One region of the Dactylosporangium sp. NPDC051541 genome, then DNA from elsewhere that is predicted to be linked to it. Evidence: riboswitches for the same ligand, from Rfam matches in the RefSeq annotation. Region 1 holds a riboswitch; each other region holds the start of a gene.
The links. A riboswitch is a leader RNA that binds a small molecule or an ion and turns the genes downstream of it on or off. The one in region 1 is predicted to bind cobalamin.
Positions count from the first base shown of each region.

Region 1 (7,542 bases):
GAGCTGTTGTTCGGTCTCGACACGTTCGGGGACGTCCCGGTCGACCACACCGGGGCCCCGCTGTCGTACGCCGCGGCGATCCGGCAGGTCGTCGAGGAGGCCGTGCTCGCCGACGAGCTCGGCGTGGACGGGATCGCGCTGGGGGAGCACCACCGGCCGGAGTACTCCATCTCGACCCCGGAGACCGTCCTGGCCGGGATCGCGGCCCGGACCTCGCGGATCAAGCTGGCCTCCGGCGTGACCGTGCTGAGCTCCGACGACCCGGTGCGCGTCTTCCAGCGCTTCGCGACCCTCGACGCCATCTCCAGCGGCCGGGCCGAGGTGATCCTCGGGCGCGGGTCGTTCACCGAGTCGTTCCCGCTGTTCGGCTACGACCTCGCCGACTACGACGTGCTGTTCGAGGAGAAGCTGGAGCTGTTCGTCAAGCTGCTCGACGAGCGGCCGGTGACCTGGAGCGGTACCAAACGAGCGCCGTTGCTTGAAGCCGACGTGTTTCCGAAGACCGAGTCCGGCCGGCTCCCCACCTGGGTCGGCGTGGGCGGATCACCGCAGTCCGTGGTCCGGACCGCCCGCTACGGCCTGCCGCTGATGCTCGCGATCATCGGCGGAGACCCGAACCGCTTCAAACCCTATCTTCACTTGTACCGTCGTGCCGCCGACCAGCTCGGGACGTCCGCGCATCCGGTGGGCATGCACTCGCCCGGGTTCGTCGCGGACACCGACGAGCAGGCGAAGGAGCTGTTCTTCGGCCCGTTCAAGACGATCCGGGACCGCATCGGCGCACTGCGCGGCTGGCCCGCGCTGCGGCGGGGTGAGTTCGAGGCCGAGGTCGCCGACGGCTCGCTGTACATCGGCGGCCCCGAGACCGTGGCCCGCAAGATCGCCCGGACGGTCAAGGACCTGGGCGTGGGCCGGTTCGACCTCATCTACACCGCGGGCGCGCAGCCGGTGGGGGCCCGGATGCGCTCCGTGGAGCTGTTCGGGACCAAGGTGATGCCGATGGTCCGGGACATGCTGGCATGACCACCCTCGGCATCCTGGGCGCCGGCAAGGTCGGGACCGTGCTGGCCCGCCTCGCCGTCGCCGCCGGCTACGACGTGCGCATCGCCGGCTCCGGTGACCCGGCCCGGATCGCGCTCATCGTCGAGGTCCTCGCGCCGGGGGCGAAGGCGGTGACCGCGGCCGAGGCGGCGGGCGGGGCGGACGTCGTGATCCTGGCGCTGCCGCTGGGCCGATACCGCACGCTGCCGGTCGCGCAGCTGGCCGGCAAACTCGTCATCGACGCCATGAACTACTGGTGGGAGGTCGACGGGGTCCGCGACGACCTCGGCCGCTCCAGCGAGCTGGTGCAGGCGTTCCTGCCCGGCTCCCGGGTCGTGAAGGCGTTCAACCACATGGGCTACCACGACCTCGAGGCCGGGGCGCGGCCGGCGGGGACGCCCGGGCGGCGGGCGATCGCGGTCGCCGGGGACGGGCCGGACGACGTGGCGGCGGTCGCGGCGATCGTCGACGCCCTCGGCTTCGACCCGGTCGTCGCGGGGCCCCTCGCGGCCGGTGTGCGGATGGAGCCGGGGACCGTGGTGTTCGGGGCGAACGAGGACGCGGAGACGGTACGGGCGATGCTCGGTGGGTAATGGGCCCCCATGCGCATCGGGTATTTCTTGTCGTGTGAGGAGTACACCCCGGCCCAGCTGATCGAGCAGGCCCGGCTGGCTCAGGACGCCGGGTTCCAGGGGCTGTGGATCTCCGACCATTACCATCCGTGGAACGACGAACAGGGCCAGAGCCCGTTCGTCTGGTCGATGATCGGGGCCCTGAGCCAGGTCGTCACGATCCCCGTCACGACCGCGGTCACCTGCCCGATCCAGCGCATCCACCCGGCCGTCACGGCCCAGGCGGCGGCCACCAGCGCCGTCCTGCACGACGGCCGGTTCGTGCTCGGCGTCGGTACCGGTGAAGCGTTGAACGAGCACGTGACCGGCGCGCGGTGGCCGTCGGCCGGTGAGCGCCTGGAGATGCTGGAAGAGGCCGTCGACGTCATGCGGAAGCTGTGGGACGGCGGGTTCGTCAACCACCGCGGCCCGCACTACGAGGTCGAGCAGGCCCAGGTGTACACCCGCCCGGCGACGCCGCCGAAGGTGTACATGTCGGCGTTCGGCCCGAAGGCCCTGGACCTCGCCGGCCGGATCGCCGACGGCTACATCCTCACCATGCCCGACGCGGACCTCGTCAAGGGCTTCCGCGCGGCCGGCGGCGGCGACAAGCCGGTCCAGGGCGGCTTCAAGGCCAGCTACGCCGCGACGGAGCAGGAGGGTGTGAACATCGCGCACCGGCTGTGGCCGAACTCCGGCCTGCCCGGCGAGCTGTCCCAGGTCCTGCCGTCGCCGAAGCACTTCGAGCAGGCGTCCCAGCTGGTCACGAAGGAGCAGGTGGCCGACGCGATCGCCTGCGGCCCCGACCCGCGCAAGCAGGCCGAGCAGCTCAAGGCCTACGAGGACGCCGGGTTCGACGAGGTCTACGTGGCCAACATCGGGCCGAACTACGCCGAGCTCATCGACCTGTACCGGAAGGAGTTCCTGTAGATGCGCGCCCTCGTGCTCGTCTGCTCCCTCAAGAAGTCACCGGCCCCGTCCAGCTCGGAGCTGCTCGGCCGGGAGATCCTCACCGCCCTGGCCGACCACGACGTCGACGGCGAGGTCATCCGCGTCGCCGACCACGACGTGAAGTACGGCGTCACCACCGACGAGGGCGACGGCGACGCCTGGCCGGAGATCCGCACGAAGCTGCTCGGCTCCGACATCCTGGTCATCGCCACCCCGATCTGGATGGGCCAGCCGGCGTCGATCTGCAAGGTCGTCCTCGAGCGCCTCGACGCCGAGATCGGCCAGCCGACGATGCACGGCAAGGTCGGCGTCGTCGGCGTGGTCGGCAACGAGGACGGCGCCCACCACGTCACCGCCGAGGTCTTCCAGGCCCTCAACGACGTCGGCTTCACGATCCCGGCGGGCGGCGGCACATACTGGGTCGGCGAGGCGATGGGCAAGCTCGACTACGCCGACGCCGGCCCGAAGCCGGAGACGACCGGCGCGGCGACCAAGACGTTGGCCGCCCACGCCGCTCATCTCGCCAAACTCCTGGCCGACAGCCCCTACAAGGACGACTAGACGGCGGCGGTGGTCGGCTCCTCCACGCGGATCGGGCGGTGGCCCAGGAGCCGCTCGGCCAATGGGGCGAAGGTCAGGCCGATCACGGTCCACAGGAGCAGTTGCGCGCCGAGGGAGTAGAGGCGGAACTCGTAGAGCAGGTCCGCGTCGAAGCCCGGGAACACGATGTCGCCGGCCTCGTTGCGCAGGGGCAGCGGGGTTTCGGAGGCGTGCCGGCCGTAGTCGGCGACGTTCGTCGGCAGGTCGCCGAAGGTCGGCAGCAGGAAGCCCAGGACCCCGGCGGCCACGACGAACGCGGCGCCGGCGAGCACCGTGGCGGTCCAGGTGCCGAAGCGCGGTTTGAGGCGCTGGCCCAGGACGACGGCCAGGATCAGGAACGCGATCGAGGCCAGGACCATGATGAGGTAGTACGCGCTGCGCTGGCCGATGGTCTCCTCGTGGCCGACCGCGGGCGGGTTGGCCGGGTATTTGAGGAACGGCACGAAGGCGAGCGTCAGGAAGCCGGCCCCGGCCAGGGCGACGGCCAGGTTGCGGGGGCGCAGGTTGCCGACCCGGCCCAGGCAGATCATGTAGGCGACGGCGAACAGGGCGCCCATGGCCAGGCCGAACAGGAGCATGCCGACGCCGATGCCGATGTTGCCCTGCACGGTCCGGCTGAACAGTTCGGCGCCGTGCTCGTCGGCGCCGCCCACGCCGGCGGCCGAGTCGAGGGCGTGCTGGGCCTCGTCGCGGCCGCCCTCGTAGTCGATGGCCCGCTGGATCAGCGGCTCGGCGAAGATGCGGGCGAAGACGAACGCGACGAGGCCCGCGGCGAGCCCGGCGAGGGCGCCGCGGAAGATGATGCGCTTCTCCATGTCAGTGGCAGGGGAAGCCGAGGAAGTGCCGGCCGTCGTGCACGAACTCGTGCACGTGGGCGTCGGCGCCGAAGACCGAGACGGCGCCCTGGTCGATGCCGATGAAGTAGTAGAGCAGGGCGGCGAACGCGGCGGTGCCGACCAGCCAGACCAGCGACCGGGACAGCGGGATGACGACCGGCGTCGCGACGGCGGCGGGCGCGGGGGTCGGTGACGATACGCTCATGTGGAGCCTCCTTCAGGGATCTTGCGTCCCTCTAGTGCAGTGGCAGTTGACGGCGGAGGGTCTGACTCACCGCTCACCTCGGGGTGTGCGACTCACAGTGGCGCGACCGTGCCGGGCTTTCACCGGCTTCCTGTCGCCGTCAAGTACCGCCGACGCTACGGGCAGCGACCGTCGGCCGTCAATCCGCAGGCCCGGCCAGTGCCGCGATTCACGATCTTGATCGATCGGGTGGATTGTTTTGCCCCGATCCGCCCGGGTACCGGCGGCCATATGGAATCTCGCAAGCCAACCGAGGTGGTCAAGGATGTCGTCGAGGCCGCGGCCGCCAAGGTGACCGATGCGCTGACGCCCGATGTGCCCGGCAAGCCGGGCAGTGTCACGCCGTCCTTGACCGAGCCGACCGACCCGACCGGCCCGCCGCCGCCGTCCAAGGAGCAGGGAACCCCGGAGACGGTCAGCCCCACCGGGGCGAAGACCGGGGCGCCGCCGATCAGCAACGCGCAGCAGGGCGAGTTCCTCACCACGTCGACCGGCACCCGCCTGCGCGACACCGACCACTCGCTGAAGGCCGGGCCGCGCGGCCCGATCCTGATGCAGGACCACCACTTCCGCGAGAAGATCACGCACTTCGACCACGAGCGCATCCCCGAGCGGGTCGTGCACGCCCGCGGGACCGGCGCCCACGGCTATTTCGTGGGGTACGGCACCGCCGCCGACGTCACCACGGCGGCCTTCCTGGCCAAGGACGTGCGCACCGACGTCTTCGTCCGCTTCTCCACCGTGCTGGGTTCGCGAGGCTCGGCCGACACGGTGCGCGACACCCGCGGCTTCGCCACGAAGTTCTACACCGAGGAGGGCAACTTTGACCTCGTCGGCAACAACATTCCGGTGTTCTTCATCCAGGACGCGATCAAGTTCCCGGACATCATCCACGCCGGCAAGCCGCACCCGGACCGCGAGATCCCGCAGGCCCAGAGCGCGCACGACACGTTCTGGGACTTCGTGTCGCTGCACACCGAGGCCCAGCACCACACGATGTGGAACATGTCGGACCGGGGCATCCCGCGCTCGTACCGGATGATGGAGGGCTTCGGCGTCCACACCTTCCGGCTGGTGAACGCGGCCGGGGAGACGGCCCTGGTCAAGTTCCACTGGAAGCCCAAGCTCGGCGTGCACTCCCTGACCTGGGAGGAGGCGCAGCTGATCGCCGGGGTCGACCCGGACTACCACCGTCGCGACCTCTACGACGCCATCGAGGCCGGCGCGTTCCCGGAGTACGAGCTGGGCCTGCAGGTCTTCCCGGACACGCCGGACGAGACGTTCGCCGGGGTCGACCTGCTCGACCCGACGAAGATCGTGCCGGAGGAGCTCGCCCCGGTGCAGCCGGTCGGGCGCATGGTGCTGGACCGGACCCCGACGAACTTCTTCGCCGAGGTCGAGCAGAGCGCCTTCCACCTCGGGCACCTGCCGCCCGGCATCGACGTCACCAACGACCCGCTGCTGCAGGGCCGGCTGTTCTCCTACGTCGACACCCAGATCACCCGGCTGGCCGGGCCGAACTTCAACCAGATCCCGATCAACCGGCCGCACGCGCCCGTCAACGACATGCTCCGCGACGGCTTCCACCAGCAGGCGGTGCACGGCGGCGTGGCACCGTACCGCCCCAACTCCCTCGACGGCGGCAACCCGTTCCCGGCCGGCGCCGACCAGGGCACGTTCGCGGACCTGCCGGTGACCGTCACGGAGGCGCCGAAGGTGCGGGCCAACCCGGCCTCGTTCGCCGACCACTACAGCCAGGTGCGGCTGTTCTGGCTGAGCATGACGCCGGTCGAGCGCGAGCACATCATCAACGCCTACACGTTCGAGCTGTCCCGCTGCTTCCACCAGGAGATCCGGGAGCGCCAGCTGCAGTGCCTGGCCAACATCGACCCGGTGCTGTGCGCCGAGGTCGCCGCGGGCCTGGGACTGCCGGCGCCGAAGCCGAGCGAGCCCCTGCTGGAGGAGGTCGCCCCGAGCCCGGCGCTGTCGCAGATCGGGCAGGAGTGGCCGCCGGACGGCCGGGTCATCGGCATCGTCGTGGGCCCGGAGACGGGCGGCACCGAGGACGTCGACGCGGTCCGCCGCACGATCCTCGGCGCCGGCATGGTGCCGCTGGTCATCGGCCCGCACGGCGGCCTGATCGGCGACCTGACGGTCCAGCGGACCTTCGCCGCCGCCCGTTCGGTCGAGTTCGACGCGCTGCTGCTGGCGGCCGCGCCGCCGCCGTCACCGGACGCCGTCCCGGCCCGCGACTCGAAGGCCGGCGCGTCCGACTCGGCGACCGTGGACCCGCGGGTGCTGCTGCTGGTCGACGAGTGCTGGCGGCACGGCAAGGCGATCGGCGCGTGGGGCGCCGGCGCGGAGGCCCTGCAGCAGGTCGGCGTGGCCGGCAGCCCGGGGGTCGTCACCGCTGACGGCGGTGCGGCCGCCCTCACGGCCCTGCAGCCGCTGCTCGCGCTGCACCGGGTCTGGGAGCGCTTCCCGGCCTCCGTCGCCTGACCGGAAACAAATGAGGTGGGCATCCGGGTCGCCCGGGTGCCCACCTCGTTGCTGTACGACCTCACTTCGCGAGCGTGCGCAGCCGCTCCAGGAGCGGACCGGCCGCCTCGTCGAGGAAGCGCTGCTGCAGGGCGTCGCCGACCTGGACGACGGCGACGTCGGTGAAGCCCGCCTCCCAGTAGGGCCGGACGCTCTCGGCCAGCTCGTCGAGGTCGGGGCCGCAGGCGATCGAGCCGGCGACGTCCTCCTTGCGCACGAACTGGCTGGCCGCCTGGAACCCGGCCGGGGTCGGCAGGTCGGCGTTGACGAACCAGCCGCCGCCGAACCACCGGAACTGCTCGTGGGCCAGGTCGATCGCCTGCTGCTTGTCGGGGGCCCAGCAGATCGGGATCTGCCCGATGGCCCGGGACTTCGCGGCACCGGCCGGCCGGGCGCCGGTCCAGCCCTTGACCAGGTCGGCGTCGGGCTCGACGGCGATCAGGTGGTCACCGAGCGGCGCGAACCGCTCGACCGACTTGTCACCGGACACCGCCAGCCCGATCGGTACGCCACCGTCGGGGGCGTCCCAGACCCGGGCCGAGTCGATCCGGAAGTAGTCGCCCTCCCACGTGACGAGCTCGCCGGTGTGCAGGGCCCGGATGATCTGCACCGCCTCCTCGAGCATGTCCTGGCGCTGGGCGACCGGTGGCCAGCCCTCGCCGGTGACGTGCTCGTTGAGGTTCTCCCCGGCGCCGAGGCCGAGGATGAACCGCCCGTCGGC
Region 1 covers NZ_JBITDU010000002.1:523,909-531,450, reverse strand. The annotation lists gene ACIA8L_RS10515 (LLM class flavin-dependent oxidoreductase) at 1-1,023, shown strand, start outside; gene ACIA8L_RS10510 (NADPH-dependent F420 reductase) at 1,020-1,634, shown strand; gene ACIA8L_RS10505 (TIGR03557 family F420-dependent LLM class oxidoreductase) at 1,644-2,582, shown strand; gene ACIA8L_RS10500 (flavodoxin family protein) at 2,583-3,164, shown strand; gene ACIA8L_RS10495 (CbtA family protein) at 3,161-4,018, opposite strand; gene ACIA8L_RS10490 (CbtB-domain containing protein) at 4,020-4,244, opposite strand; cobalamin riboswitch at 4,278-4,410, opposite strand; gene ACIA8L_RS10485 (catalase) at 4,515-6,782, shown strand; gene ACIA8L_RS10480 (LLM class F420-dependent oxidoreductase) at 6,844-7,542, opposite strand, start outside.

Region 2 (7,542 bases), on a different contig from region 1:
GCAGGTTGGTGGTCAGCTGCAGCAGGAGCGCGGGTGAGCCGTCCGCCGGGGCGATGGCACCCGAGGTCGACACCGTGACGCCGCGCTTCTCGGCCAGCGGCAGCAGGGTCTCGGCCGCCTCCTCCGCGAGCAGGGACAGGTCGACCGGCTGGCGGGTGAACGTGCGCTGATCGGCCCGGCTCAGCAGCAGCAGCGCCTCGGTCAGCTCGATCGCGCGGGTGTTGACGGCCCGGAGGCGCTCGTCGAGCTCCCCGCCGTCGCGGTTCGGGTCGTTGCGGGCCACGTCCAGCAGCGCCTGGGTGATCGCGAGGGGCGTGCGCAGCTCGTGGGAGGCGTTCGCGGCGAACCGCTGCTGCTCCGTGACCTGTGCCTCCAGCCGGGCCAGCATGGTGTCCAGAGCGTCGGCGAGGTCGCGGAACTCGTCGGTGCGCCCGGCCAGCTCGATCCGGTGCGACAGTGACCCGTCGGCCGCCTTCCGCGCGGCGTCGGTGATCCGCGACAGCGGCTTGAGCATCCGGCCGGCCAGAACCCAGCCGCCGGCCAGGCCGAAGATCAGCAGGAGCAGGAGCAGTCCGGCCGCCGTCCGGAGGTTCTCGCGGGCGATGATGAACCGGTCCAGCACGAACCAGACGATGCCGAGCACCACGAACCCGGCGAGCATCAGGAACCCGGCGTAGCTGAGGGTGAAGCGCAGGCGGACGCTCAGGCCCCGCGGCCTAACCATCCATGGGGCCGGGGTCGATGTGGTAGCCGACCCCGGGCACCGTCGCGATGATCCAGGGTTCGCCGAGGCGCTTGCGCAGCGTCGAGACCGTGATGCGCACGGCGTTGGTGAACGGGTCGGCGTTCTCGTCCCAGGCCCGCGCGAGGAGCTGCTCGGAGCTGACGACACCGCCCTCGGCGGCCACGAGCACCTCGAGCACCGCGAACTGCTTCCTGGTGAGCGCGACATAGCGGCCGTTGCGGTACACCTCGCGACGGAACGGGTCGACGCGCAGGCCGGCGATCTCCCGCACCGGCGGCCGGCTGTGCCCGCGGCGGCGGTCGAGGGCGCGCAGGCGCAGGACGAGCTCGCGCAGCTCGAACGGCTTGGTGAGGTAGTCGTCGGCGCCGAGCTCGAACCCCGACGCCTTGTCGTCGAGGCGGTCGGCGGCGGTCAGCATCAGGATCGGCAGGCCGCTGCCGGAGGCGACGATCCGCTCGGCGACCTCGTCACCGGAGGCGCCGGGCAGGTAACGGTCGAGCACGGCGATGTCGTAGGCGTTGACGCTCAGCAGATCCAACGCAGTGTCACCGTCGGCGGCGAGGTCGGCCGCGATCGCCTCGAGGCGCAGACCGTCGCGAATCGCCTCCGCCATATAGGTTTCGTCCTCCACCACCAGCACGCGCATGGGTCACGATGCTACGAGCCCGGGCAGATCGTCGGCTACCAGAAAGTGACACCCGGCGCCTTTTTTCACGGTCCGGCGCCGGGCGGTCACATAGGGGTCAGAACTCGTCGTCGAATCCGACAACACCGGTGACGCCGACCTGATAGGCGGACACGCGGCGCTCGAAAAAGTTGGACAATTCCTGCACGTCCTGCAGCTCCATGAACGCGAACGGGTTGCCGCTGCCGTAGATCGGGTCCAGGCCCAGGATCGCCAGCCGCCGGTCGGCGACGTGCTGCAGATACTCGCGCATGTCGGCGAGCGGCAGCCCGGAGATGCCCTGCTCCAGGAGGTCGGCGGCGAACTGGACCTCGCACTCGACGGCCTCGGCCAGCATGGCCCGGACCTCGGCGGCCATCGTGTCGTCGAACAGGTCCGGCTCCTCTGCCCGCACCGTCTCCACGACGTCGAACGCGAAGGCCATGTGCATCGACTCGTCCCGGAACACCCAGTTCGTGCCCGACGCCAGGCCGTGCAGCAGCCCCCGCGAACGCAGGTAGTACACGTACGCGAACGCACCGTAGAAGAACAGGCCCTCGATGCACGCCGCGAAACAGATGACATTGAGCAGAAACGCGCGCCGATCGTCGCGCGTGCGCAATGATCGCAGCGCGAACACCGAGTCGATCCAGCGGAAACAGAACTCGGCCTTGCGCCGGATCGACGGGATGTTCTCGACCGCGGCGAACGCGGCGAACCGCTCGGACTCGTCCGGAACGTAGGTGTCGAGCAGATTCAGGTAGAACTGGACGTGCACGGCCTCCTCGAACAGCTGCCGGGACAGATACAGCCGCCCCTCGGGCGCGTTCACGTGCTGATACAGGTTCAGGACCAGATTGTTCGCCACGATCGTGTCACCGGTGGCGAAGAACGCGACCAGCCGCGACACCAGGTGCCGTTCGGCGGGCGTCAGGCGGGCCAGATCGGGCAGGTCGCTGTGCAGGTCGACCTCCTCGACCGTCCAGGTGTTCTTGATGGCGTCCTTGAAACGGCCGAAGAATTGGGGGTACCGCATGGGCCGCAACGTGAGGTCCATACCGGGATCGAGCAGGCTCACTGGCAGGCCTCGCAGGACTCGGGGTTTTCGAGCGAACACGCAACGGCCACGTCCGCCGCCCCGCCGACGACCACGACCGGTTGCGCAATGTCGGGCGCGGGCGGTTGCACGCCGACGACACTGTCCGATTGCGCAGTGACGGGCGCGGGCGGTTGCATGAGGACGGCTGTGGTCGATTGCGCGGTGGCGGGCGGGGTCGGTGGTGCGAGGACGGGCACGGTCGCCTGCTGGATTCGGGTGGCCGGGCGGGAGCGCAGGTAGTACGTCGTCTTCAGGCCGGACTTCCAGGCGTGCAGGTACATCGAGGACAGCTTGCCGATGGTGGGCGCGCGCATGAACAGGTTGAGCGACTGCGACTGGTCGATGAAGGGCGCGCGGGCGGCGGCCAGGTCGATGAGCGCTCGCTGCGGAAGTTCCCACGCGGTGCGGTACACATGCCGCACCTCCGAAGGCAGCGCCGAGATCCCCTGCACCGAACCGTCAGCCCGCTTGATCTGGTCGCGGATCTCGGCCGTCCACAGGCCGCGCGCCTTCAGCTCCCGGACCAGGAACGTGTTGATCTGCAGGAACTCCCCCGACATGGTTTCGCGCTTGAACAGGTTCGACACCTGCGGCTCGATGCACTCGTAGCAGCCGGCGATCGAGGCGATCGTCGCCGTCGGTGCGATCGCGATGAGCAGCGAGTTACGCAGGCCGGTCGCCGCGATCCGGGCCCGCACCGCCGCCCACCGCTCGCCCTCGACCGGCGTCCCCCACAGCTCCGGGTGCAGGACGCCGGCGGCCGCGCGGGTCTCGGCGAACGCCGGGTGCGACCCGAACCGCTCGGCCAGGCCGGCCGACGTCTCCAGCGCGGTCAGGAAGATCTCCTCCTGCACACGCGTCGACAGCTCCCGCGCCGCGGCGGAGTCGAACGGCATACCGAGGGTGAAGAACGCGTCCTGCAGGCCCATCAGGCCCAGCCCGACCGGGCGCCAGCGCGGGTTGGAGGCCGCCGCCTGCGTGGACGGGTAGTAGTTGATGTCGATGACCCGGTCCAGGAAGGTGACCGCGGTGCGCACGGTCGCACGCAGCTTCACCCAGTCGACGCCGTCGGTGGTGACGTGCGCGCCGAGGTTGATCGAGCCGAGGTTGCACACCGCGGTCTCGTCGTCACTGTTCACTTCGACAATCTCGGTGCACAGATTGGACAGGTGCACGGTGTTGCCGGGTGCACCGGTCTGATTGGACAAGCGGTTCGACGCGTCCTTGAACGTCATCCAGCCGTTGCCCGTCTGCGCGAGCGTGCGCATCATGCGCGCGTACAGATCGCGCGCCCGGACTGTGCGCACGGCCCGCTTCTCGGCGATCCGGTACGCCGTGTCGAACGCCTCGCCGTAGAGGTCGGGCAGGTCCGGCGCGTCGGTCGGGTCGATCAGCGACCAGTCCTCGTCGGCCTCGACGCGGCGCATGAACTCGTCCGGGACCCAGTTGGCGAGGTTCAGGTTGTGCGTGCGGCGGGCGTCCTCGCCGGTGTTGTCGCGCAGCTCCAGGAACTCCTCGACGTCCGGGTGCCACGGCTCGAGGTACACGCACGCGGCCCCCTTGCGCCGCCCGCCCTGGTTCACCGCGGCGACCCCGGCGTCCAGGGTCTTGAGGAAGGGCACGATCCCGTTCGATTTCCCGTTGGTACCGCGGATCAGCGCACCCCGCCCCCGCACGCGCGACCACGAGATGCCGATCCCGCCGGAGAACTTCGACAGCCGCGCGACCTGGTGGTAGCGCTCGTAGATGGAGTCGAGCTCGTCCTTCGGCGAGTCGACGAGGAAGCATGACGACATCTGCGTGTGCCGGGTGCCGGAGTTGAACAGCGTCGGCGAGCTCGGCAGGTAGGCCAGGGACGACATCAGCCGGTAGAAGCCGATCGCCTCCGCGGGTGTCGTGGACAGGCCGCAGGCGACCCGGAGCAGCCAGTACTGCGGCGTCTCCACGACCAGCCGGGTCTCGGGGTGGCGCAGCAGATAGCGGTCGGCGACGGTGCGCAGGCCGAAGTACTCGAACCGCAGGTCGTTCGCGACGTCCACGGCCTCGTCGAGTTCGCGCGCATTGCCCTGCACGAACGTGTTCGTCACGTCGCCGATGAGCCCCTGCTGGTGCGCGTATGCGATCGATTCGCTGAAGCTGGTGACGCCCTGCCCGCGCACCTCCCGGTGCACGTATTCGGCCAGGAGCCGCGCGGCGAGCCGCGAGTACTGCGGCTCCTCGCCGATCAGCTCGGCCGCCGTCTGGATCGCCAGCCGGTCCCGCTCGTCGGTGGTGGCACCGGCCGGCAGCCCGCCGACCGTACGGTTCGCGACGCGCAACGGGTCGACCTCGTCGAGGTCACCCGCCCAGCGCTCGACCGCGCGCACAACCGCGCCGGCTTCGACCGGCAGCACATCAACCCGCATCCGCGTTCCCTCTCGTCCCTCAACTGTGGACGGTCGAACGGGCACGCGGGGACGCCGCCCGTGCCCCGCGGCGGCATGCGCCGACGCCGCTGTTGGGGCCCAGGCTGGTGGCGTCGGCCGTCCCGCGCGGCCTTCGACCGCCGCGCACCCACGTCGGGTGTGCGGCGCGCTGGCAGGTCTTCGGACTCGTGGGCGTCGAGCGCATGCCTAATAGCCGTCGCTTCCCAGGCGTGATCGCGCCCAGTGCTGATGACGGCGGTCGTTCCCACTCACCGCTGCGGGGCAGTCCCGGATTCGCACCGGGTTCCCTCTTGCCTCGGTCACCCTGGAGGAGCGACCGAACCAGCTGCGATCAACACCATATATGGGGACGGCTGCGAATGCACGCCACTAGAAGTTGTGGCGTGTCGCGGATGGATGATCTCGGCGAGGGCTTCGACACCGTCGACCAGGCGGGGGCCGGGCCGCACGACGAGGCCGTCAGCGTCGATGGCCCAGACCTGCGCGCCGGGGAACTTCGGGGCGACCAGGGCGGCCTGCTCGGCGGCGCCGTCGAGGTGGTAACCGCACGGGGAGACGACCACGATGTCCGGCCGCGCCGCGACCATCTCGGCCCAGTCGGTCTCCACCGACCGCTGCCCGGGCCGGGCCGCGACGGGTTCGCCGCCGGCCGCGGTGACGAGGTCGGGGACCCAGTGGCCGGCGGTGAACGGCGGATCGACCCACTCGACGACGAGCACCCGGGGCCGGGCGCGTCCGGCCACCCGCTCCGCGACCGCGCGCAGCCGGGCCCGCAGCCGCGCGATCAGTGCCTCGGCACGTTCGCTCACACTCGCGCGTTCGCCGACCGCACGAATGGTGTCCAGGACGTCGTCGAGTGTGTGCGGGTCGAGCGAAAGCACGTCGGCGCGGCAGCCGAGGTGCTCGAGTGCGTCCTCGACGTGCCCGGACGGCAGCGCGCAGACCCGGCACAGGTCCTGGGTGAGGATCAGGTCGGGGGCGAGCGCGGCGAGGGCTCCGGCGTGCAGCGTGTACAGGTCGGCCCCGGCGGTGAACTGCGCGCGCACGTACGCGTCGATGTCGCCCGGCGTCATGCCCTTCGTGTCCTTGCCGCCGACGACGATCGTCTTGTCACGCCGCGCGGCCGCCGGCTCGTCACACTCGAACGTGACCCCGACGAGGTCGTCGCCGAGCCCGAGGGCGTAGACGATCTCGGTGGCCGAGGGGAGCAGCGAAACCAGGCGCATGCCTACGACCGTAGCGCCGCACGCATGGCCTGCACACCGCCGCCGGCGAGGTGGTCAAGGGCGACCGGGCGGCCACACACGAACAGCACCAACGCGCCAACGGCCTAGACGACCCCGGTCGCCGCGGGGAGCAGCGAAACCGGGCACCTGGCTATCACTGTAGCGCCGCACGAAGGGGCTGCACGCCGTCGCCGGTGAGGTGGTCGAGGGCGATCGGGCGGCCGCACACGAGTAGCAGCAGTGTGCCCATCGGGCCTTCGATCCGCGGTCCGGTGCCGGTGCGCCATGTGGTGTCGGTGGCGATCAGGTCGTACCCCCGAAGGCGCTTTTTGATCGGGAACGGGCGCGGCCAGTGCATTGTCATCATCCGGGTCGCGGCTGCGGCGGCCGCCTCGGGCGGGGTGGCGATGGTGCGGCCGAGCGGGAGCGCGATGTCCTGGGTGTGCACGAGGATGTCGGTGAGCGTTTCGTACCGGGTGACGCCGACTGTGTGTTTGCGCGAACCGATCGATGCGCGGATGAGCGCGATCAGCTCGGCGTCGGTGTGCGTGTGCACTTGCGCGGTGGTCATGTCGCGGATCGCGCGGTTCATGTCGCCCTTCGCGCGCAGGATGATCGGCGTGCGCACGATCATGTCGCGCACGGACAATTGCTGCATGGTCAGGTGAGCGGCGACGTCGCGCACTGTCCACTCCGCGCACAGCGATGGCCGCCCCCACTCGTCGGGGGTGAGCGACTCCAGCAGATCGGCCACGGCCGCCCGCTGGTCGTCCATTGTGGACCAAAGAGAAGTCATAGCGCCTCCTGAGCAATGACCGGATCGGCGACTGGATTGTCGAGCGAATCGGCGAGCGGACCGACGACCGGATCGTTCAACGAGTTGGCGAGCGGACCGGTGGGCGATTCGGTGAACAAGTTGGTGAGCGGACCGGTGGGTGTATCGGAGACCGAGCCAGTGAGCGGATCGGCGACGAAGTCGGTGTGCGGATCTGCGCGCAGATCGACGCGCGGATCGGTGACGAAGTCGGTGTGCGGATCTGCGCGCAGATCGACGCGTGGATCGGCGACGAAGTCGGTGTGCGGATCTGCGCGCGGATCGGCGACGAAGTCGGTGTGCGGGTCTGCGCGCGGATCGACGCGCGGGTCCGTGCGCGGATCGACGCGCGGGTCCGTTAGCGGATCGGCGACGAAGTCGGTGTGCGGGTCTGCGCGCGGATCGAGGCGCGGGTCCGTGCGCGGATCGGCGACGAAGTCGGTGTGCGGGTCTGCGCGCGGATCGAGGCGCGGGTCTGCGCGCAGATCGGCGACGAAGTCGGTGTGCGGGTCTGCGCGCAGATCGACGCGCGGGTCTGCGCACGGATCGACACGCGGCTCTGTGCGCG
Region 2 covers NZ_JBITDU010000008.1:57,270-64,811, forward strand. The annotation lists gene ACIA8L_RS32010 (sensor histidine kinase) at 1-724, opposite strand, end outside; gene ACIA8L_RS32015 (response regulator transcription factor) at 717-1,391, opposite strand; gene ACIA8L_RS32020 (ribonucleotide-diphosphate reductase subunit beta) at 1,489-2,466, opposite strand; gene ACIA8L_RS32025 (ribonucleoside-diphosphate reductase subunit alpha) at 2,484-4,913, opposite strand; cobalamin riboswitch at 5,067-5,275, opposite strand; gene ACIA8L_RS32030 (ABC transporter substrate-binding protein) at 5,234-6,160, opposite strand; gene ACIA8L_RS32035 (maleylpyruvate isomerase family mycothiol-dependent enzyme) at 6,315-6,956, opposite strand; gene ACIA8L_RS32040 (hypothetical protein) at 6,953-7,542, opposite strand, start outside.
Region 2: another riboswitch for cobalamin. It lies ahead of ACIA8L_RS32025 (ribonucleoside-diphosphate reductase subunit alpha); the one in region 1 lies ahead of ACIA8L_RS10490 (CbtB-domain containing protein).

Region 3 (7,542 bases), on a different contig from region 1:
CCTGGTTCTCGAGGTAGGCGAGCACGGCCAGGACCCGGCGGTGGGTGTCCGGTGACTGGTCCAGGCCGAGTTTGGTGAAGATCTGGGTCGTGTACTTGCTCACCGACCCCTCGCTCAGGAAGAGCCGCTTGCCGATGACGGCGTTGGACAGCCCCTGCGCCATCAGCGCGAGGACGTCCAGCTCCCGCCCGGTCAGCCCGGACGGTGCCCGCCCCGGCGCCAGGAGCCGGGCGATGACGTCGGGGTCGATGGCAGTACCCCCGCCGGCAACTCGACGAAGGGCGTCGACGAACTCGTCGGTGTCGGAGACCCGGTCCTTGAGCAGGTAGCCGACCCCGCCGCCGCCGGCGAGCAGTTCCCGGGCGTAGAGCTGCTGCACGTACTGCGACAGGATCAGCACGGGCAGATTCGGTACCTGTTCGCGGGCCTGCAGGGCCGCCCGCAGCCCCTCGTCGGTGTTGGTCGGGGGCAGCCGCACATCGACGACGGCGACGTCGGGCCGGTGCGTGAGGAGCGCGTCGAGCAGGTCGGGCCCGTTGTCGACGGCGGCGACGACCTCGAACCCGTAGCTCTGCAGCATCCGCTCGATGCCGGTCCTCAGGAGGTAGAGGTCTTCGGCGAGGACGACGCGCACGGCACCTCCAGCGTGACGACGGTCGGCCCGCCGGGCGGGGAGCCGACGGTGAGCGTACCGTCGAACGCCCGCAGGCGCTTGCGCACACCGGCCAGCCCCGACCCGCTCCCGGCGTCCGCCCCGCCGACCCCGTTGTCGGTGACGGTCAGGGTGAGTTGCTGTCCATTGTGGACAACTTCGATCGCCGCGGTACTGCCCTGAGCGTGCTTGGCCACATTCGTCAGCAGCTCCGAGGCCGCGAAGTACAGCGCCGACTCCAGCGGCGGCGGCAGACGCCCCGGCACGTCGGCCACCACGTCGACGGCCAGCGGATGCTCGATGGCCAGCAGCCGCAGCGCGTCGACGAGCCCCCGCTCGGTCAGCACCGGCGGCCGGATCCCGTGGACGAGGTCCCGCAGCTGCCGCACCGCGTCGGACGCGGTCGCCCGGGCCTCGCTCAGCAGCGCGTCGGCGTCGTCGGGCCGCTCCCGCAGCGCCCGCTGCGCCATGCTGAGCGTGAGCCCGATCGCGACGAGCCGCGCCTGCGCCCCGTCGTGCAGGTCGCGTTCGATCCGCTCCAGCTCGGCCGCCTGCGCGTCGAGGGCCTCGGCGCGGCTGTCGGCGAGCTCCCGGACCCGAACGCTCAGCCGGTTGGGGCCGAGCAGGACCTTCGTCCACCGCGCGTGGCGCGGCAGCGGCGCGGTCAGCAGCAGCACGGTCCCGACCAGCGGGTCGGTGACCAGCCAGGCCAGGTCCCGCCAGGTCGCCGGGTCCCGCCCGATCCAGTTGAACCACAGCGACAGCACCGCGATCGGGCGCTGACGGTGGTAGTCGTAGCCGGTGAAGTACCATCCGAGCTCGGCCTTCCGCAGTTGCGGCCGCACCGGATATGGCGGCTCGATCCCCTGCAACCGGCGGCTGACCTGCGCCAGCCCCCGGCTCCCGGCGACGAGCGCGACGAGCGCCGGAAAGGTGAGCGCCCCGTACAGGTGCGTGAGGGCAAGCGGCGGCAGCAGGACGAGCACCACCGCCGGCACCTTGAGCAGGAGCAGAGCCACGCGACGCACCCCCGCACCCTAATCGCCGAGGGCGCCCTGCAGGCCGCGGGGATCGGGGAAGTCGCGGACGTGCACGATGCGCCCGTCACGGATGCGCAGGATCTGCACGGCGATCGCGGTGAACGGCCGGTTGGTCGTGGTCACGACCCCCGACGTGCGCATCTCGACGATCACCACCTCCGGGTCCGCCGCCCGGTGCAGTGTCGTGACCTCGTACTCCTCCAGCCGCAGCGGTGCGGCCATGACCTGCCGCGAGTAGGCGCGGATCGCCTCGCGGCCCGCCAGCCGCGTGGGGGCGCCGGGCGGCCCGCCGAACGGCATCTCGATCACCGCGTCGGCCGCGAACAGGTCGGCGAACCCGTCGGCGTTTCCGCCGAGGATCAGCTCGCGGCGCCGGGCCAGGACATCGGTCAACATGCGGCCTCCCCGTTTCATTGGACATGCGTCCAATGAAACGACTGTAGGGCGGGACCGCCCGCGTGGCAACACCGGTAGAGTCCGGCAATGACCACACCTCGGGCCGAGCAGCGCCGGAACACCGAGGCGCGGATCCTCACCGCCGCCGCCGGCATCTTTCTCGCCGACGGATACGACCGGGCGACCATCCGGGCCGTGGCCGCCGCCGCGGGCGTCGACGCGGGTCTGGTCACCTACTACTTCGGCTCCAAACAGGAACTGTTCCGGCGGGTCATCGACACCGCCCCCGTCCCCGACCTCGCCGAGTCGCCCGGCCCGGCCTCCGAGCAGATCCTCGCCGCGCTGGCCGGCCGCCTGACCGACGAACCGGCCGCCTCCCTCGCGATCCTCCGCTCGGTCCTGACCAACCCGGAGGCGGCCGAAGCCGTCCGCGGCGGCGCGGCCCGATACCAGAGCCAGATCACCCAGGCCATCCCCGCCGACGACGCCGGCCTGCGGGCCGCCATCATCAGCGCGATCATGCTCGGCATCACCGCCTCCCGCCATCTGATCCGCTCCGACGAGCTCGCCACCGCCGACCCGGCGAGGATCGTCGAGCTGCTCCGGCCGTGCGTGGCCGCCCTGGCCGCCGACCCGGAGGCGGGCCGCGGGTAGAGTCCCGACCGGCATGTACTGATGCGAGGTGCCCGGCCGGCGACGGCGGGGAGAATCTGGGAACCCGGTGCGAATCCGGGACGGGCCCGCCGCGGTGACCGGGGAGCCGCCACCCACACGCGTTCGCGTAGCCACTGGCCCTCCGCAGGGGGCCGGGAAGGCGGGTGGTCTGGTGCTGATCCGGGAGTCCGAAGACCGGCCTCGCGCTTGAGTGCCCCGGGACCGCCCCGGGGCCGGAGCGCAGCGGGAGCCTGCCCATGACGCATGACCTGTATGACATCATCAACCGCCGCCGGGACGTGCGCGGCGAGTTCACCGGCGCCCTGGTGCCCGCCGCCACCCTGGATCGGGTGCTGGCCGCCGCGCACGCCGCGCCGAGCGTCGGCCTGACCCAGCCGTGGGACTTCGTCGTCGTCCGCGACCGGGAGCTGCGGGCGGCGTTCCACGAGCACGTGACCCATGAGCGGGACGTGTTCGCGGCGACCCTCGACGGCGACGCGGCCGCGCGGTTCGCCCGGATCAAGATCGACGGGGTGCTCGAGTCGACGCTGTCGGTGGTCGTCACCTACGACGCCGCGCGGGGCGGGCCGGCGGTCCTCGGGCGGCACGCGATCGCCGACGCCGGGCTGTACTCGGTGTGCCTGGCCATCCAGAACCTCTGGCTGGCGGCGACCGCGGAAGGGCTCGGGGTCGGCTGGGTGTCCTTCTACCGCGAGGAGTTCCTCCGCGACCTGCTCGGCATCCCGGCCGCGATCCGGCCCGTGGCGTGGCTCTGCCTCGGCCCGGTCAGCCGCCTCGCCGACGTGCCCGACCTGGAGCGGCACGGCTGGCGCCGCCGCGCACCCCTCGACCAGGTCCGCCACGAGAACCACTGGGGCGGCTAGCGCGTTTATACGTCGTATAGCTACTATACGGCGTATGACGAGTTGGGCGGTGGCCGGGGCTGTCGTGCGGGGCGTTGGTGGCATGTTCGGCGGCAATCCGCGGCGGTCCCCGGCGCAGGAGCTGGCCCGGGTGGCCGCCCTCGCGGAGCGGGTGCCGGTGCGCACCGGGCGGGCCAGCGCCGACGGGGACGAGCTCTACTACGAGGTGCGCGGGAGCGGGACGCCGCTGCTCATGATCGCCGGCGGGGGCGGCGACGCCGGGTTCTACACCTACCCGGCGGCGCTGCTCGCGGACGAGTTCGAGGTCATCACCTATGACCGGCGCGGCAACTCGCGCAGCACCGGGCGCAACGCGGGCCGGTTCGACGTGACGCAGCAGGCCGCGGACGCCGTCGCCGTGCTCGGCGCGGCCGGGCACTCCTCGGCGCTCGTGTTCGGCAACAGTGGCGGGGCGACGATCGCCCTGGAGGTGGCCCGGGCCTTCCCGGCCGCCGTCGACGCCGTTGTCGCGCACGAGCCGCCGGTTCTCACCGTCCTGCCGGACCGGGACCGCTGGCTCGGCGTGTTCGACGCCATCACCGGCCCGATCACCCGCGTCGGCGGCGCGGCGGCCGGGATGTTCGTGTTCGCGCTGACGACCGGCATCCCGGTATCCGCCTACGCCGCGCACCCGGCCGGGTTCGGCGATCGGGTCGGTGCGAACCAGCCGTTCTTCGTCCGCACGGAGATGCGGCCGTTCGTGCACTACGAGCCGGACCTCGCCGCCCTCGCCGGCGTGCCGGTCGTCTTCGCCGTCGGCGCCATCACCCGGGCCGCCGGGCGCTACTACGGGCGACCCGCACTGGTCCTGGCCGAACGGCTCGGCACCGAGGCGGTGACGATGCCCGGCCACCACACCTCCTACTTCGACCGGGCCGGGCCGTGGACGGCCGCACTGCGCGCGATCCTCGCCGGTTAGGGTCGACGGCATGCCGCCCGCCGCGAAGCGCCCCCTGGCCACCGACGCCACCGGCCGGCCGGTCCGCCCGGCGCTCACCCGCGAGTACATCGTGCGGGCCGCGCTGGCGATCCTGGACCGCGACGGGCCCGCCGGGCTGTCGATGCGCAAGCTCGGCGCCGAGCTCGGCGTCAACCCGATGGCCTTCTACCACCACCTGCCGAACAAGGGCGCCCTGTTCGACGGCGTCATCGAGGCCGCCTACGCGGAGCTCGACGTCGACATCGACGGGCCGGACGGCGGGTGGCGCAACATCCTGGCCGCGTTCGCCCGCGGCCTGTACGACGTGCTGCGGCGGCACCCGCACGTCGTGCCGCTGGTCGCGACCCGGCCCGCCTACAGCCCGGCCGTCCTCGGCGTCGCCGACCGGGCCCTCGGCGCGCTCGGCCGGTCCGGGTTCGCCGACCGGGACCTGCTGGTCATGGTCAACGCGCTGCGGTCGTTCACGATCGGGCACGTCCTGGCCGAGACCGGCGACCCGGCGGGCGGCCCGGTGCCCGCCGCGGCCGACGCGGCCGTGCTGCTCGGCGACTACCCGAACCTGGCCCGGGCGATCACCGGCGGACACCGCCCGCAGGAACAGTTCGAGCAGGTCCTCGCCGCGCTGCTGGACGGCTTCGACCGGTGGCCGCGCCGGGCCGGGACCTAGGCCGGCTCGGCCAGCCAGACCGTGCGGGCGGCGCGGACGGTGAGGTCGCCGCGGTGGTGCAGCGACTCGGGGCCGTCGTCGGCGACCAGGGCGGTCAGGGCCTCGACGTCGGCCGGGTCGAGGTCGTCGGCCAGGGCGTCGCGGGTGCGGCGCAGCGAGGACTGGGCGTAGCGCAGCGCGGCCGGCGGGAACGGCGGGGTCAGGGTCACCTCGAAGCGGCGTTCGGCCCGGATCTTCAGGCCGGCCTCGGCCAGCAGGACGTCCCAGTCGGCGCCCATGTGCGGCATGTCCTGCTCGCGGCGGCGGGACATGGCGCGGTGGGTGCGCTCCTCCAGGCCGTCGCCGGGCGGCAGGAACCGGGGGAACGAGTCGAGCTCCGACATCGCCAGGCGGCCGCCCGGGGCCAGGGCGGCCCGGATGTCGCGCAGGACCCGGGGCGGGTCGGCCATGTGGTGCATGGAGTTCGCGGCCCAGATCAGCTCCAGGCCGGTCAGGTCGGCCGGCCAGCCGGTGTCGAGGTCAGCCCGCAGCGTGCGGACCCGGCCGGCGAAGCCGCGGGCGGCGGCGTTGGCCGTCAGCCGGTGCAGCATCGCGTCGTCGCTGTCGACGGCGGTGACGGTGGCGCCGTCGAACTGGGCCAGCAGCTCGAGGGTGCCGGCGCCGGTGCCCGCGCCCAGGTCGGCGATGCGGGCGGCGGGGCCTTGGCCGCGGACCCACGCGACGATGCCGGCGTGGTAGTCGTGCAGCACCTCGGCGTCGAGCTCCAGGAGTTCGGCCAGGCCCTCGTTGTGCTCGTGCCCGTGCTGATGGCCGTGCCCGTGCTGGTGTCCGTGGCCGTGCTGGCCGTGGTGGTGACCGTGCGTCATACGGCGACTGTAGCCACGCCTTGCCGCAATCGCATAGCATCTTGCGTATGAAGCAAGACCGGGACGGTGACCTCGACGCGCTCGTCCGCAGCCGCATCCGGGGCCTGCGCAGCGCCCTCGGCATGTCCCTCGACGACCTCGCGGCCGCCTGCTACCTGAGCCCGTCGACCCTCAGCCGGATCGAGACCGGCCACCGGCGGATCAGCCTCGACCAGCTCACCGCCATCGCCCGCGCCCTCGGCACGTCCCTGGACGCACTCGTCGAGTCCGGCGACGCCGACGTCGTCATCCGCCCCCGCCACGACCCCGACCGCGGGATGACGACATGGACGCTGCGGCACGAGGCCGGACCGGGCGGCACCACCGTCGCGAAGATGCGGATCGAACGCCCGCTCCCCGGCCCGGACCAGCTCAAGGCCCACCCCGGCTTCGAATGGTTCACGGTCCTGACCGGCACGATCGCGCTCCGCCTCAACGAACGCCTCATCCTCGTCGAGACCGGCGAGGCGGCCGAGTTCGACACGATGGTCCCGCACGCGTTCGGCGCCCAGGGCGGCCCGGCCGAGATCCTCGGCATCTTCGACCACGACGGCCGCCGCACCCACCTGCGCAAACTAGATTAGGTCCCAGGGGACGGCGGCGAAGGCGTCGGCGACCTGGGCCATCAGGGCCCCATCGACGGTGAAGTCGACGTCGTCGATCCGGGCGACCGCGGTCACGCCGATGGAGTTGCAGGTGAAGGCCGAGCGGTAGGTCTTCAGCTCGTCCAGGGCGACCCGGGCGCGGCGGGACGGCAGGCGGGGCTCGAGAAGCTGCATCTCGATGCCCGGCAGGTGAGGGGCGGTCGGCCAGGTGACGGTGGTGCCGTCGGAGAAGGCAACGTTCGCGATCGCCGACTCGCACACCGCGCCCGTGCGGTCGGTCAGCAACGCGTCGTCGTAGCCCTCGGCCTCCGCCTGGTGGCCGTAGTAGACCTGGCCGAAGCCGCCCACGTGTTTCAGGTGGGCCGCGGGGCGCTCGTACGGGACCGAACGCAGCCGCAGCGGGGACGGCGGGGGCGACGACGGGGGGCGCACGACGATCATGACCTTCGGACCCGCGTAGACATTCACGCGGACCGACGCGTCCGGGACGTCGCGCAGCGCCTGGCGCAGCCACGCCCGGACCTGCACGGTGTCCAGATCGGCGGCGAACAGTTCGCGGGTCTGCCCCAGCAGGCGGGTCAGGTGCAGGTCCAGGCCGCGGACCCGGCCGGCGCGGACCTGCATGGCGGTGAAGTGGCCGTAGTTGGACAGCAGCGGCTGATACAACTCGTCGAGCGTCGGCCGGCGACCGTCAAGCTCCACCCTGATCAGTTCCACGGTCGCCAACCATAGTGCGGGCGAACTCCGCCAGGTCCAGGCG
Region 3 covers NZ_JBITDU010000016.1:143,618-151,159, reverse strand. The annotation lists gene ACIA8L_RS45725 (response regulator) at 1-634, opposite strand, end outside; gene ACIA8L_RS45730 (putative bifunctional diguanylate cyclase/phosphodiesterase) at 1-55, shown strand, start outside; gene ACIA8L_RS45720 (sensor histidine kinase) at 598-1,680, opposite strand; gene ACIA8L_RS45715 (nuclear transport factor 2 family protein) at 1,690-2,088, opposite strand; gene ACIA8L_RS45710 (TetR family transcriptional regulator) at 2,176-2,742, shown strand; cobalamin riboswitch at 2,752-2,961, shown strand; gene bluB (5,6-dimethylbenzimidazole synthase) at 3,000-3,626, shown strand; gene ACIA8L_RS45700 (alpha/beta fold hydrolase) at 3,661-4,584, shown strand; gene ACIA8L_RS45695 (TetR/AcrR family transcriptional regulator) at 4,595-5,272, shown strand; gene ACIA8L_RS45690 (class I SAM-dependent methyltransferase) at 5,269-6,138, opposite strand; gene ACIA8L_RS45685 (helix-turn-helix domain-containing protein) at 6,186-6,761, shown strand; gene ACIA8L_RS45680 (aminotransferase class IV) at 6,753-7,499, opposite strand; gene ACIA8L_RS45675 (chemotaxis protein CheW) at 7,474-7,542, opposite strand, start outside.
Region 3: another riboswitch for cobalamin. It lies ahead of bluB (5,6-dimethylbenzimidazole synthase); the one in region 1 lies ahead of ACIA8L_RS10490 (CbtB-domain containing protein).

Region 4 (7,542 bases), on a different contig from region 1:
CGAGGTCGGCATGGGCGCGGCGGCCGCGGCCGGCGGCGGGCTGTCCGGTCCGCTCGCCGCGGCGGCCGGCTATCCGGGCCTGGCGTGGGCGGGCGCGGTCGTGGCACTCGTGTTCGCGGCCGGTGTCCTGGCGATGCGACCCGGCCGGGTCGGCGTGCGCCCGGCCGGGGACTGAGCGACCGCGTCAGCTGGAGGTGACGCTCGGGCCGCCCTCGGTGTGCACCTCGGTGCCCTCGGCGAAGGCGCCGTCGAAGCGCTGCTGCAGGGCGTCGAGCTCGTTGAACTCGGCCTGGTGCGAGGACTCCGAGCCCTCGGCCGCGAAGACGTGGTCGTCCTCGGACGCGTCGTGGCTGAAGTTGGTGAAGTTGTCCTGCTCGAGGTGCCCGCCGTGCTGCTCGATCTCGACGTGGTTGCCCTGCGCGAAGTCCGTCGACTCCTGGGCGTGGTGGTCCTGCTCGAAGACGCCGAACTGGCTGTCGTGGTCGGCCTCGGAGCCACCGGCGTGGTGGAGCTGGTCCAGGGCGTCGTGCTCCTGGCCGGTCGAGAACTGCCCGAAGTCCACGTCCTGACCGTGGCCGTAGGTGTCGGGCTGGTCGTTGCCGGTGTACGTCTCGTCGATCTGTCCGCCGTCGTCGTAGTCGCTCAAAGTCTGCCCCTTTTGGAATTCGGCGTTGTCGCCGAGGAGCACCCTAAAGCGGACAACGCGTTCTTCGCGGTTCTGTCGTCTACCCGACCTCACCCGCGGCGGCGAGCTTCGCCGGCGCGGCCGCGGGTAGCGCCGAGGCCATGCTGACGGTCCTGCAGGAGATCGAACCGCCCGCGCTGCCGGTGGGTGCGCACGTGATGACGGTCGTCGTCGAGTATCCGCCCGGCGACCCCGGCACCCCGCCGCACCGGCACAGCGGCCCGGCGTTCGGCTACGTCCTCGAGGGCGAGATGGTCTTCGAGCTGGAGGGCGCGCCGCCGCGGATCATCAAGGCGGGTGAGGTGTTCTGGGAGCCCGGCGGCGACGTCATCCACTTCCAGGACGGCAACCACCGCGACGACGTCCCGGTCCGGTTCACCGTCACCATGCTGTGCAATCCGGGCCAGCCGATGCTGACCCTGGTGCCCGACGAGGAGCTGGCCGCTAGGCGGGGTATCGCCGCGGCGTCCACACCACCGGCGCGGCCCCGTCCCGGTCCTGGCGGCGGGTCTGCGACGAGCCGATGATGAGCAGCGTCCGCATGTCCACCGCGGACGGTTCGAGGTCGGCCAGGCGCACCACCCGCACCGACTCCTCCGGGCCGCCGACGTCGCGGCCGAGGACGACCGGGGTGTCGGCCGCGCGGTGCTCCAGCAGCAGCGCCTTGGCCGCCTCGACCTGCCAGGTCCGCGACTTCGAGCCCGGGTTGTAGACGGCGATGACGAGGTCGGCCCGGGCCGCGGCCTCGAGGCGCCCGGCGATGACGTCCCACGGTTTGAGCCGGTCCGACAGGGACAGCACGCAGAAGTCGTGGCCGAGCGGCGCACCGACCCGGCTGGCGACGGCCTGGGCCGCGGTCAGGCCGGGCAGGACCCGGACCGGAATGTCCTTCCAGCGCGGCTCGGCCGCGACCTCGAGGACGGCGGCGGCCATCGCGAACACGCCCGGGTCGCCGGAGGAGACGACCGCGACCCGGCGGCCGTCCCGCGCCAGGGACAGGGCGAACTCGGCCCGCTCGGCCTCGACGCGGTTGTCGGAGGCGTGCCGGCGCTGCCGGGGGTTGCCGGGGACCCGGGCCAGATACGGCCCGTAGCCCACGAGGTCGTCGGCGGCGGCCAGGGCGGCCTGCGCCTCCGGGGTGAGCCAGTCGCGGCCGGCCGGCCCGAGCCCGACGACCACGACCTCACCCTCCCGCACCTCGGCCGGAGCCGACGCCAGCCGTGCGGCGGTCTCGTCGTGGACGCGGGACGGCAGGATCGCGATGGAAAAGTACGGCACCGAGTCGGCGTCCACATCGGACAGCGGGGCGACGCGCTCGCCGGTGGTGGTGGCCCGCTCGACATACCAGGCCTCGTCCAGCCGGCCGGCCCGCTCGAGGGCGTCGCGGACCTTGCCGAACGTGCGGCCCAGCTTCATCACCGCGGCCGAGTCGGTGGCGGCCAGGCGCTCGGCCAGCACGTCCGCGGGCAGGGTGCCGGGCAGCACGGTCAGGACCTCGTCCCGCTCCACGAGGGGGCGGCCGAGCACCGCCGACGCGCCCGCCACGGACGTCACGCCGGGGACGACCTCAGTGGGGTACCGATGCCGCAGTCGCTTGTGCATGTGCATGTATGAGCCGTAGAACATCGGGTCGCCCTCGCACAGGACGACGACGTCGCGGCCGGCGTCGAGGTGCGCGGCCAGGCGGGCCGCCCAGGCGTCGTAGTGCTCCTCGATCACGCCCCGGTAGTCGGTGGTGTCCTCGGTGGTCACCGGGTAGACGAGAGCCTCTTCGATATGGTCCGGCCGCAGGTACGGCGCGGCGATCGACCGGGCGATGCTGCGCCCGTGGCGGGCACTGTGGTAGGCCACGACCGGCGCGGCCGTGATGAGCCGGGCCGCCTTCACCGTCATCAGCTCCGGATCGCCCGGCCCGAGCCCGACGCCGTAAAGCCGCCCACTGTCCACAGTGCTCATTCCTTCTCGCTCGCGATCGCGTTGACGGCGGCGGCCGTCATCGCGCTGCCGCCCCGGCGCCCGTGCACGACCAGGTGTTCGAGGCCGGACGCGGCCAGGGCCGCCTTCGACTCGGCGGCGCCGATGAACCCGACCGGGATGCCGAGCACGGCGGCGGGCGTGCCGGCCCCCTCGGCGACCAGCTCCAGCAGCCGGAACAGCGCGGTCGGGGCATTGCCGATGGCGACGACGGCCCCGTCGATCCGTCCCCGCCACAGTTCGAGCGCGGCGGCACTGCGCGTGTTTCCAAGCTCCAGAGCCAGCGTTGGTACTGCCGGATCCCGCAACGTGCACACAACGTCATTGTCCCGGGGCAACCGCGCCCGCGTCACACCGGAGGCGACCATCTCGGCGTCACACAGGATCGGCGCACCCGAGCGCAGCGCGGCCCGCGCCGCCCGCACGACGCCGGGGGAGTAGCCGACGTCGGCCGGCAGGTCGACCAGGCCGCAGGCGTGGATCATCCGCACGGTCACCTGCGCCACATCGGCGGGCAGTCCCGACAGGTCGGCCTCGGCCCGGATGGTGGCGAACGACCGCCGATAGATCTCCGCCCCGTCGCGGATGTACTCGGTCACGCCACGACACCACGTTCGTAGCCGGTCGGCGTTGCCACCATCTCCACGTGCCTTCCCTTCGGTGCGCCGCAGCGGCGCTCGCAGCCGACCCAGTGCGCCGGCTCGGCGGTGCCGGCGGCGACCGCGGCCCGGGCGTCGGCGCGGACGTCGGCGAGCGACTTGGCGCAGCCGGGCCGGCCGGCGCAGGCGGTGACTCCGGCCCACGGCGAGGTGGGGTCGGCGACGAGCCCGGACTCCACAGCGTCGGCCATGGCCGCGGCCGGGACGACAACGGTCCGCCACGGCGTGACGATGATCTCTTCCAGCGCGGCCAGGGCGGCCGACTGGGCGGCGGTGAGCAGGCCGAGCGGCACCGCCAGGACCGCGGACGGGCCGTGGACCCCGGGCGCGGGCGGGTCGCTGCGGTTCGGGGCAAAAGCCGCGATTCGCGTGCCGAGGCGGGCGGCGACGCTGCGCGGTCCGTCGACCAGCTCGGCCAGCCGCCAGGCGTTGGAGTGCTGCGCGGCCCGCTCGGCCAGGAACGCTTCCGCGGCGCGAACGAGCAGCTCGGGGCGGCCGCGGGCCTCAGTCGGTACCCCCGCCAGAAGTAATTGGGCATCGTGCAGGCCGACGTCACCGAGCAGCGGGGTCACGTCCCCGCGGCCGTCGTCGATCGTCGCCAGGAACCGGCCCGGCAGCGCGGCCAGGGCGGGCTGCGCGCACAGGAGCGCGTCGAACTCCGCGACCAGCGGCCGGACGGCGGGGCTCAGCGGGCTCGCGACGATGTTGCGGACCCGTTCGTGGGTGGCCGAGGGGAGGAGCCCGGCGTCGGTGAGCCGGGCCGCCAGTTCGCTCTCGGCTCCCGGCGGCAAGGCTCTGACCTGCACGTTTCCGCGCGAAGTGAGCTCCAGTGCGGGGTCGCCGAGCTCGGCCGCGGCGGTGCGCAGGACGGCCAGCTGGGGCCCGGTGATCCGCCCGCCGGGCAGCCGGACGCGCGCCAGGCCACCGTCCGCGGCCGCGTGGACCTGGACGGCACCCGGGCACCGGTCCGAGAGCTCACGTCGGGTCGCAGGTGGCACGGCCGGATACTACCTGCGCAACGGAGGTGCACCACGCTCGCTTGACGGGGTACGGGCCGTTCAAGGAGAGTTGACGGCGCTGTGAGCACGGCGACGAGTGGAAGGAACCCGGTGCGAGTCCGGGGCGGTCCCGCCACTGTCACCGGGGAGCCCGACCCGGCGCCAGGCCGACTGCGTCTTGACCGACGAGGCCTGTGTCGCCTGACCGTCTCTTCGGGAGCCAGGAGACTTCTCCGCCGCCGGAACCGACCACCGACTTGGGGCGCGGACCCCGAGGGAGGAACACCGGCGTGATCCTGCTGCTGTCCACGTCCGACACCGACCTGCTCAGCGCCCGCGCCAGTGGCGCCGGCTGGCGGCTGGCCAACCCGTCCCGCACCGCCGTCGACGACCTGACCGGGCTCGCGGAGGGCGCCGAGCTGATCGTGGTCCGGTTCCTCGGTGGATACCGCGACTGGCCGGACGGCTTCGACAAACTCCTGGCGACGGGGCGGCCGGTGGTCATGCTCGGCGGCGAACAGGCACCCGACGCCGAGCTCATGAGCCACTCCACGGTCCCCGCCGGTCTCGCCGCGCAGGCCCACGCCTACCTGGCGTTCGGCGGCCCGGACAACCTCGCCGAGCTGCACCGCTTCCTCTCCGACACGATCCTGCTCACCGGCCACGGCTTCGCCGCCCCGGTCGAGATGCCCGCCTGGGGTGTCCTGGAGCGCACCGCCGCCGACGTGGACGGCCCGACCGTGGCCGTCATCTACTACCGGGCGCACCACGTCTCGGGCAACACCGCGTTCGTGGAAGGGCTCTGCACCGCGCTCGAGTCCGCCGGTGCCCGCCCGCTGCCCGTGTATGCCGCGTCGCTGCGCACCGCCCCGGCCGAACTGCTCGACACGCTGCGCCGGGCCGACGCGCTGATCGTGACGGTCCTGGCCGCCGGGGGCACCCGCCCGGCCGCCGCCCAGGCCGGTGGCGAGGACGAGGCCTGGGACGTCGGCGCGCTCGCCGCCCTCGACGTGCCGATCCTGCAAGGTCTCTGCCTCACCAGCAGCCGCGAGACCTGGGACGCCAACGACGACGGCCTGTCACCCCTGGACACCGCGACCCAGGTGGCGATCCCGGAGTTCGACGGCCGGCTCATCACCGTCCCGTTCTCGTTCAAGGAGATCGACGAGGACGGCCTCACCGTGTATGTCGCCGACCCCGAACGCGCGGGCCGGGTCGCCGGGATCGCCACCGCCCACGCGCGGCTGCGGGGCCTGGCGAACAAGGACAAGCGGATCGTGGTGATGCTGAGCGCGTACCCGACGAAGCACTCCCGCATCGGCAACGCCGTCGGCCTCGACACGCCCGCCAGCGTCGTGCGGCTCCTGGCGGCGCTGGAGGAGGCCGGGTACGACCTGGGGGAGGGCTTCCCGAAGGACGGCGACGCGCTCATCCACGAGCTCATCGCCGCCGGTGGTCAGGACGTCAACTGGCTCACCGAGGAGCAGCTGCGGGGCAACCCGGTGCGGATCGCCGGCTCCCGCTACGCGCAGTGGTTCGGGGGACTGGACGCGGGCCTGCGGGCCGGCGTCGAGCAGCACTGGGGCGCGGCCCCCGGCGAGCTGTTCGTCTCCGACGGTGACATCGTGCTGGCCGCGCTGCGGCGGGGCAACGTCGTCGTCATGGTCCAGCCGCCGCGCGGCTTCGGGGAGAACCCGGTCGCCATCTACCACGACCCGGACCTGCCGCCGTCGCACCACTACCTGGCCGCCTACCGCTGGCTGGCCGACGAGTTCGGCGCGCACGCCGTCGTCCACGTCGGCAAACACGGCAACCTGGAGTGGCTGCCCGGCAAGACCGTCGGGCTGTCGGCCGGCTGCGGCGCCGACGCCGCCCTGGGCAACCTGCCGCTGATCTACCCGTTCCTGGTCAACGACCCGGGCGAGGGCACCCAGGCCAAGCGCCGGGCCCACGCCACCCTCGTCGACCACCTGGTGCCGCCGATGGCCCGGGCCGACTCCTACGGTGACATCGCCCGCCTCGAGCAGCTCCTCGACGAGCACGCCACGATCGCGGCCCTCGACCCGGCGAAGCTGCCGGCGATCCGGGCCCAGATCTGGACGCTGATCCAGGCGGCCAAGCTCGACCACGACCTGGGCCTGGACGACCGCCCGCACGACGCCGAGTTCGACGAGTTCATCCTGCACATCGACGGCTGGCTGTGCGAGGTCAAGGACGTGCAGATCCGCGACGGCCTGCACGTGCTGGGCGTCGCCCCGTCCGGCCCGGCCCGCGTCGACCTCGTCCTCGCCATGCTGCGGGCCCGCCAGATGTGGGGTGGCCAGGTCGCCGCGCTGCCGGGTCTGCGGGAGGCGCTCGGTCTCGACGAGTCGAGTGTTTCACGGTCCAATGTGGACGAGGTTGAGGCGCGGGCGCGTGCTTTGGTGGCGGCGATGGAGGCGCGCGGCTGGGACAAATCTGACATTTCGGATTTGTCGGATAATCCTGATGTGTTGCGGGTTTTGCGTTTCGCGGCCACGGAGATCGTGCCGCGCCTGGAGCGGACCACGGATGAGCTCACCATGGTGCTGCACGCGCTTTCGGGTGGCTATGTCCCGGCCGGTCCCAGCGGTTCACCCCTGCGGGGCCTGATCAACGTCCTGCCGACCGGGCGCAACTTCTACTCGGTGGACCCGAAGGCGGTACCGTCGCGACTGGCTTGGGAAACCGGGCAGGCGATGGCCGAATCCCTCCTGTCCCGCTACCGCGCCGACCACGGCGAATGGCCCCGCTCCGTCGGCCTGTCCATGTGGGGGACCAGCGCCATGCGCACCGCCGGCGACGACATCGCCGAGGCCCTGTCCCTGCTCGGCGTCCGCCCGGTCTGGGACGAGGCGTCCCGCCGGGTCACCCACCTCGAGCTGATCACCCTGGCCGAACTGGGCCGCCCGCGCATCGACGTGACCATGCGCATCTCCGGCTTCTTCCGCGACGCCTTCCCGCACGTCGTCGCCCTCCTCGACGACGCCGTCCAGCTGGCCGCCGGTGCCGATTCGGAGACGGACGAGGACAACTACGTCCGGGCCCACGTGGCCGCGGACGTGGCCGAGCACGGCGACGAGCGGCGGGCCACGCTGCGCGTCTTCGGCTCCAAACCCGGCGCCTACGGTGCCGGCATCCTCCCGCTGATCGACAGCCGCAACTGGCGCGACGACCGCGACCTGGCCGAGGTCTACGCGGTGTGGGG
Region 4 covers NZ_JBITDU010000003.1:920,323-927,864, forward strand. The annotation lists gene ACIA8L_RS18415 (hypothetical protein) at 1-175, shown strand, start outside; gene ACIA8L_RS18420 (hypothetical protein) at 185-646, opposite strand; gene ACIA8L_RS18425 (cupin domain-containing protein) at 787-1,212, shown strand; gene ACIA8L_RS18430 (precorrin-2 C(20)-methyltransferase) at 1,130-2,641, opposite strand; gene ACIA8L_RS18435 (precorrin-8X methylmutase) at 2,638-3,258, opposite strand; gene ACIA8L_RS18440 (precorrin-3B synthase) at 3,255-4,316, opposite strand; cobalamin riboswitch at 4,418-4,547, shown strand; gene cobN (cobaltochelatase subunit CobN) at 4,607-7,542, shown strand, end outside.
Region 4: another riboswitch for cobalamin. It lies ahead of cobN (cobaltochelatase subunit CobN); the one in region 1 lies ahead of ACIA8L_RS10490 (CbtB-domain containing protein).